DNA from 2 places in the Streptomyces tatrensis genome. Region 1 is predicted to be linked to the other one. Evidence: riboswitches for the same ligand, from Rfam matches in the RefSeq annotation. Region 1 holds a riboswitch; the other holds the start of a gene.
What was found. Region 1 has a riboswitch for cobalamin ahead of metE (5-methyltetrahydropteroyltriglutamate--homocysteine S-methyltransferase). Riboswitches for the same ligand answer to the same signal wherever they lie in the genome.

Region 1 (3,445 bases):
TAGGACTGGACCCAGCCGTGCTGGGTGGCGAGGTAGCCGGTCAGCTGCTCGGCGAAGTACTGCACCATGTCGCCCCGTTCGGGCTCTCCGTGCACGAGCACGTCGAGGCCCGCCTTCTCCTGGAAGGAGACGACTTCGCGGATCTCGGCCCGGATGCGGTCCTCGTAGGCCGCCGTGTCGATGCGTCCCGCGCGCAGGTCGGCGCGGGCGGCGCGCAGTTCCGTGGTCTGCGGGAAGGAGCCGATGGTGGTGGTGGGCAGGAGCGGCAGGCCGAGGTGGGCGCGCTGGGCGGCGGCCCGTTCGGCGTAGGACGGGACGCGGCGGCCGTCCGTGTCGGTGATGGCGGCGGTGCGGGCGCGGACGGCGGGGTCGTGGGTGATCCGGGAGGCGGCGCGGGAGGCCAGGTCGGCCCGGTTGGCGGCGAGTTCGGCCGCGATCGCGTCGGTGCCCCGGGCGAGTCCCCGGGCCAGCGTGCTGATCTCGGTGGTCTTCTGCCGGGCGAAGGCGAGCCAGCGCCGGATCTGCGGATCGGTGTCCCGCTCGGCGTCGGCGTCGAGCGGGACGTGCAGCAGGGAGCAGGACGCGGCGACGTCGACCCGGCCGGCGAGGCCGAGCAGGGTGCCCAGGGTCGTCAGCGACCGCTGGTGGTCGTTGATCCAGATGTTGCGGCCGTCGACCACGCCGGCGACCAGGCGCTTGCCGGGGATGCCGCCGGCCGCGGCGAGGTCGTCGAGGTTGGCGGCGGCCCGGTCGGTGAAGTCGAGGGCGAGGCCCTCCACGGGCGCCTTCGCCAGTACGGGCAGTACTTCGCCGAGCCGGTCGAAGTAGGAGGCGACGAGCAGCTTGGGGCGCTCGGTGAGGCCGGGGCCGCCGAGCTCGCGGTAGGCGCGGGCCGCGGCGTTGAGTTCGGCCGGGGTGCGGTCCTGGACCAGGGCCGGTTCGTCGAGCTGGACCCATTCGGCGCCCGCCGCGCGCAGTGCGGCGAGGACCTGTGCGTAGACGGGGAGCAGCCGGTCGAGGAGGGCCAGCGGCTCGAATCCGGGGGCCGTGCCGGGTGCGGGCTTGGCGAGGAGGAGGTAGGTCACCGGTCCGACGAGGACCGGTCGGGCCGTGTGGCCGAGGGCCAGGGCCTCCTTCAACTCGGCGACCTGTCGGGCGGGTTCGGCGGTGAAGACGGTGTCGGGGCCCAGTTCGGGGACCAGGTAGTGGTAGTTGGTGTCGAACCACTTGGTCATCTCCAGCGGGGCCACGTCCTGGGTGCCGCGCGCCATCGCGAAGTAGCCGTCCAGGGCGTCCGCTTCGACCGCGGACCGGTGGCGGTCGGGGATCGCGCCGAGCATGACCGTGGTGTCCAGGACGTGGTCGTAGTACGAGAAGTCGCCGGTGGGCAGCTCGGTGATGCCGGCCCCGGCGAGCCGGGCCCAGTTGGTGCGGCGCAGGTCGCGGGCCGTGGCGCGGAGGGCTTCGGCGGTGACGCGGCCCTTCCAGTAGCCCTCGACCGCCTTCTTCAGTTCCCGGTTCTGTCCCTGGCGGGGGTAGCCGTACACGGTGGCGCCCACGGGCGCGGTTGCGGGTGCGCCTACGGGCGCGGCTGCGGACTCGGTGGTCACGGAACTCTCCTTCGCGAGCGTGTCTCCATGAACCCGGTGACGGGCCGCGGACGCGAAGGGTGCGGGAACGGGCGGGCGCCGGGGTCGCGTACGGCTCGGTACGCGACGGGAGGACCCGCCTGAAGCACGCCGACCCGCCCACGAGGTCACCGGGAAACCGTGCGCGGTCGATCGCGCGCGGGCAACGGGCAGGTCTTCGGACTCGCGGGCTCGCCTGCCGGTCTCCCGACGGGCACCTAATGGCCGTCGCTTCCCAGGACCGGTTCCGGTCCCAGTGCGTATGACGGCGGTCGTTCCCGCTCACCGCTGCGGGGCAGTCCCGGATTCCCACCGGGTTCCCTCTTACGACGCCTCCCGCCTGGCGGGCGGGGGCGAACCAGCTGCGAGGCCCACAGTAGGGCGGACGCCCGGGAAATGAACACGACTTCCCCCATGCCGGACCGTGAAATGGGACACGGAGACGCGCCTCCCCCGGCCCGACGGCGGTTGACGCGCACCCACCCCACCCCCTTATTGAAAATGGTCGTCGTTTTCGTATAGGCTCACGCCGGACGCTTCGACACCCACACCAGGAGGTCCCGATGGCCGTGCCCAAACGGAAGATGTCCCGCAGCAACACCCGCCACCGCCGGGCCCAGTGGAAGGCCACGACGCCGCAGCTCGCCCCGATCACCGTCGACGGGGCCGTGTACCTGGTTCCGCAGCGGCTGGTGAAGGCGTACGAACGCGGCCTGCTGCGCCCCGAGAGCTGAGGAGAGCCACCCCGTGAAGTCCCCGATCCGCCCCGCCCGCCACGGAGGGTCCGAGTGACCCTCCCCGTCGTGATCGTCGGCGGGATGCACGCCGACGCACGCAAGGAGACGGTCGAGCACCTGCTGCGGACCGTGCCGGGAAGCATCGCCCTGCACCACGATCCGTCCTCGGCCGCCGAGGGCAACGTCCTGCGCACGCTGCGCGATTCCGGGGGCGCGATCTCCGCCGAGGAGACCCCGCTGGTCAACGACTGCGCCTGCTGCGCCCTGCGCGAGGACCTGGTTCCCGAGCTGAAGCGGCTGGCCGCCGGCGGGCTGACCCGGCTGGCCGTCGTGGAGCTCTGGGACTCGGTCGAGCCCAGGGCGATGGCCGAGGTCGTCGCGGCGCACTCAGGCGACGCCCTGGAACTCACCAACGTGATCATCGCCGTCGACCCCGCGCTCGTCCTGCCCTGCCTCGGCAACGGGGACGACCTCGCCGAAGCCGGCCTCGCCGCGGCCGCCACCGACCGGCGGACCGTCGGGGACACCTGGGCCCGCCAGCTCGAATACGCGCCGGTCCTCGCCATCGCCGACGGCGGCGAGGCCGACGACGAGGACCGCGCCCTGCTCGCCCAGCTGCACCCGACGGCCCGCCGCGTGCCCACCGGCTCCAGCGAACTCACCCGCCTGGCGTTCGCCGGCTTCGATGTGGAGAGCGCCGCCGCGGCGCAGCACCCCGCCTGCGCGCTGCTCCCCCAGGAGGCCGACGAGGCCGGAGTCGCCACGCTCGTCTGGCGGCGCCGCCGGCCGTTCCACCCCGAGCGGCTCTACGAGGCCCTGGAGGACCTGTGCTGCGCCGCGACCCGCAGCCGCGGCCGGTTCTGGCTGGCCGACCGGCCCGACACCCTCCTCGCCTGGGACGCCGCCGGCGGCGCGCTGTGCGTGGAGAGCGCCGGCCCCTGGCTGGCCTCGCTCCCCGACGCCGCCTGGGACCTGGTCCCCGCCATGCGCCGGGCCGCGGCCTCCCTCGACTGGGATCCCGAGCACGGCGACTGCTGCCAGCACCTGGTCTTCACCTCACCGGGCCTGGACCGCGACGGC
Region 2 (3,445 bases), 5.1 Mb from region 1:
GTACTTCCTGGAGATCCGCCTGAACCCCGCCGCGGGACACGACGAAGCGGGCCGCAACGTCTACCTCGGGCCCAAGCTGCTCAAGATCTACCTGCCCAAGCTGAAGGGCATCGCCCTGACCGGCGACTACGAGGGGTACGTCACCTTCGGCGCCGCCTTCGACACCAAGCCCGCCTACACCTCGTTCAAGCTGCACGCCCCGGAGCGCTTCGTCCTGGACATCGCGCACCCGAACGTCTGCTGAGCACGCCGGCCCGGGGCGGGAGGCGGGACCGGGGCGGGGACCTACCGGTGCTCGGGGTTCGGGAAGTCGAAGCGGCAGCCCGCGTCCCACAGGGAGCGCTGGTTGCCGTGCGCCGGCATCCCGCCGGACCGCTTGAGCAGAGCGGCCAGGTGCATGAGGTTCCAGCTCATGAAGGCCGTGTTCCGGTTGGTGAAGTCGTTCTCGGGGCCGCCGGATCCGGGGTCCAGGTACGAGGGCCCTGGTCCGGCTTCGCCGATCCATCCGGCGTCGGCCTGCGGGGGGATCGCGTAGCCGAGGTGCTGGAGGCTGTAGAGGATGTTCATGGCGCAGTGCTTGACGCCGTCCTCGTTGCCGGTGATCAGCGCCCCGCCTACGCGCCCGTAATAGGCGTACTGGCCCTGCTCGTTCAGGATCGAGGAGCAGGCGTAGAGCCGCTCCATGACCTGCTTCATCACCGAGCTGTTGTCCCCGAGCCAGATCGGGCCGCACAGGACGAGGATGTCGGCGTCCATGATCTGGCTGTAGAGCACCGGCCACTGATCGCTCTCCCAGCCGTGGTCGGTCATATCGGGCCAGACGCCGGTGGCGATCTCGTGGTCGACGGCCCGGATGAGCGAGGTCCGGACCCCGGCCGCCTCCATCACCGCGCGGCTCTTGTCGATCAGGCCCTCGGTGTTGCTGGGCTCGGGCGATCGCTTGAGCGTGCAGTTGACGTAGACGGCGGTGAGGTCGGAGTAGTCGACGGCGGGCGCGGCATCGGGTTCGGCGGTCACCCCACCAGGCTCTGCGCGGCCGGGCGGCCCCGCCAGCGGACCGCACCCGTCCGTGCTCGCCCCGCCCCGGCTCGCCCCCGCTCTCCCCCGTCCGTGCGGAACGGTACGGCGCGGCGCGACCTCCGCCGCCCTGCGGCCCCGGGTACCCGGAACTCCCCCTCCGGTCCGCACCCTTGGGACGGCCGACGAGCCGCCGGACACGGAGCGTCACCCCTAAGCGGAATCCGGCCGCCGCCCGGCGCGATTGGGGCGGGTTGTTACCGGTCCGTGCGGCCGACTAGGGTCAGCGGGCCTTGGTGTTCGGGAAACCGGTGGGAAACCGGTGCGGCCCTCGCCACTGTGATCGGGAAGTCCGGCTCCACTCCTGCGGGAAAGCCACTGGGCTGCGCGGGAGGTTCCGCGCTGCCCGGGAAGGCGGAGCATGGACGTCAACCCGTGAGCCAGGAGACCGGCCGGGGCGCGTTGTCCATCCACGAGGTGCTGGAGAGGTCTCCCCACTCATGCATATAGCCGAGGGGTTCCTACCCCCTTTGCACGCGGTCGCCTGGGGCGCCGCGTCCGCTCCCTTCGTCGTCCACGGCGTCCGCTCGCTCACCCGCGAGGTGAAGGCCAACCCGGAGAGCACGCTGCTGCTCGGCGCCTCCGGAGCGTTCACGTTCGTCCTGTCCGCCCTGAAGATCCCCTCGGTGACGGGCAGTTGCTCGCACCCCACGGGCACCGGGCTCGGGGCGATCCTGTTCCGGCCGCCGATCATGGCGGTGCTCGGCACCATCACCCTGCTGTTCCAGGCCCTGCTGCTGGCGCACGGAGGGCTCACCACCCTCGGCGCCAACGTCTTCTCGATGGCCATCGCCGGCCCGTGGGCGGGCTACGCCGTCTACCGGCTGCTGCGCACGTTCGGTCTCCCGCTGATGGTGACCGTGTTCTTCGGCGCCTTCTTCGCCGACCTGGTCACCTACTGCGTCACCAGCCTCCAGCTCGCGCTGGCCTTCCCGGACCCGGCCAGCGGGTTCCCGGGCGCGCTCGCGAAGTTCGGGGGGATCTTCGCGGTCACGCAGATACCGCTGGCCGTGAGCGAGGGTCTGCTGACCGTCCTCGTGATGCGGCTGCTGATGGCGTCGAGCAAGTCGGACCTGGTCCGGCTGGGCGTCGCGAAGCTGACCTCCGCCCGTACCGAAGAGAAGGCGGCGGCCTGATGAGCGGGATGTCCAAGAACGCGAAGATCAACAGCCTGCTGCTGCTCCTGGTGGCGGCGCTGGCCGTCCTCCCCGTCGCGCTGGGGATGGGCGACCACAAGGAGGAGCCCTTCACGGGCGCCGACGCGCAGGCCGAGACGGCGATCACCGAGCTGAAGCCTGATTACGAGCCCTGGTTCTCCCCTCTGTACGAGCCCCCGTCCGGCGAGATCGAGTCCGCGCTGTTCGCCCTGCAGGCGGCGCTGGGCGCGGGCGTGCTCGCCTACTACTTCGGCGTCCGCAAGGGCCGCCGCCAAGGAGCGGCCGCCGCCGCCGCTGCTTCCGCCGCCCCGGAGGCCTAGGCGGTGCTGCCGATCGACGTGGCCGCGCACAGCAGTCGCTGGCGCGGCCGGCACCCGCTGGAGAAGGCCCTGCTCGGGATCGGGCTGACGGTCACCGCCGTGTGCCTGCCGCCCTGGCCGGGCGGGCCGCTGGTGGCCGCCGCCACCCTCGCCGTGCTGCTCGGCCCGGCGGGAGTGGCCGGCCGGCAGCTCTGGCGGGCCTTCCGGATCCCGCTCGGCTTCTGCTTCACCGGGGCGCTGCCGCTGCTGTTCGCCGTCGGCGGCCCGGCGGGGCCGGTGTCCCTGGCCCCCGAAGGCCCCCGGCTCGCCGCCGAACTGCTGCTGCGCACCTCGGCCGCCTCGCTCGGGCTGCTGCTGTTCGCCTTCACCACCCCGGTCTCCGACGTACTGCCCCGGCTGGTCCGGGCCGGGGTGCCGGCCCCGGTGGTGGACGTGGCCCTGGTCATGTACCGGATCGGCTTCCTGCTGCTCGACTCCATGGCCCAGGTCCGCCGGGCCCAGGCCGCCCGGCTCGGGCACACCGGCCGGGCGGCGGTGTGGCGCTCCCTGGCCGGGCTCGCCGCCACCTCCTTCGTACGGGCCTTCGACCGCGCGGCCAAGCTCCAGTCGGGGCTGGCCGGACGCGGCTACGACGGCGCGCTGCGGGTCCTCGTACCGGAGGCGGCCCTGTCGTGGCGCTTCCTGACGGGCACCGCCGGGCTGCTGGCGGCCCTGATCACCCTGACCCTCACCCTGAAGGGGCTCTCCTCGTGAACCCGTCGCTGCCCCCCTCCCCCCACGCGCCGGTGGTGGAACTGTCCGGCGCGGGCTACGCCTACGAGGACGGCCCCGCCGTCCTGACCGGCGTCGACTTCGCCATCGCCCCGGGCCGGGCGCTGGCCCTGCTGGGCC

Region 2: linked by a shared signal. The riboswitch ahead of ACODT5_RS46080 (energy-coupling factor ABC transporter permease) and the one ahead of metE (5-methyltetrahydropteroyltriglutamate--homocysteine S-methyltransferase) in region 1 are both predicted to bind cobalamin.

What each region holds. Positions count from the first base shown of each region.
Region 1 is NZ_JBMDLB010000011.1:1,534,414-1,537,858, forward strand. It holds gene metE (5-methyltetrahydropteroyltriglutamate--homocysteine S-methyltransferase) at 1-1,610, opposite strand, end outside; cobalamin riboswitch at 1,781-2,006, opposite strand; gene rpmF (50S ribosomal protein L32) at 2,192-2,362, shown strand; gene ACODT5_RS22630 (CobW family GTP-binding protein) at 2,447-3,445, shown strand, end outside.
Region 2 is NZ_JBMDLB010000011.1:6,607,391-6,610,835, reverse strand. It holds gene ACODT5_RS46090 (AMIN-like domain-containing (lipo)protein) at 1-244, shown strand, start outside; gene ACODT5_RS46085 (flavodoxin family protein) at 286-1,017, opposite strand; cobalamin riboswitch at 1,295-1,488, shown strand; gene ACODT5_RS46080 (energy-coupling factor ABC transporter permease) at 1,518-2,213, shown strand; gene ACODT5_RS46075 (energy-coupling factor ABC transporter substrate-binding protein) at 2,213-2,554, shown strand; gene cbiQ (cobalt ECF transporter T component CbiQ) at 2,558-3,307, shown strand; gene ACODT5_RS46065 (energy-coupling factor ABC transporter ATP-binding protein) at 3,304-3,445, shown strand, end outside.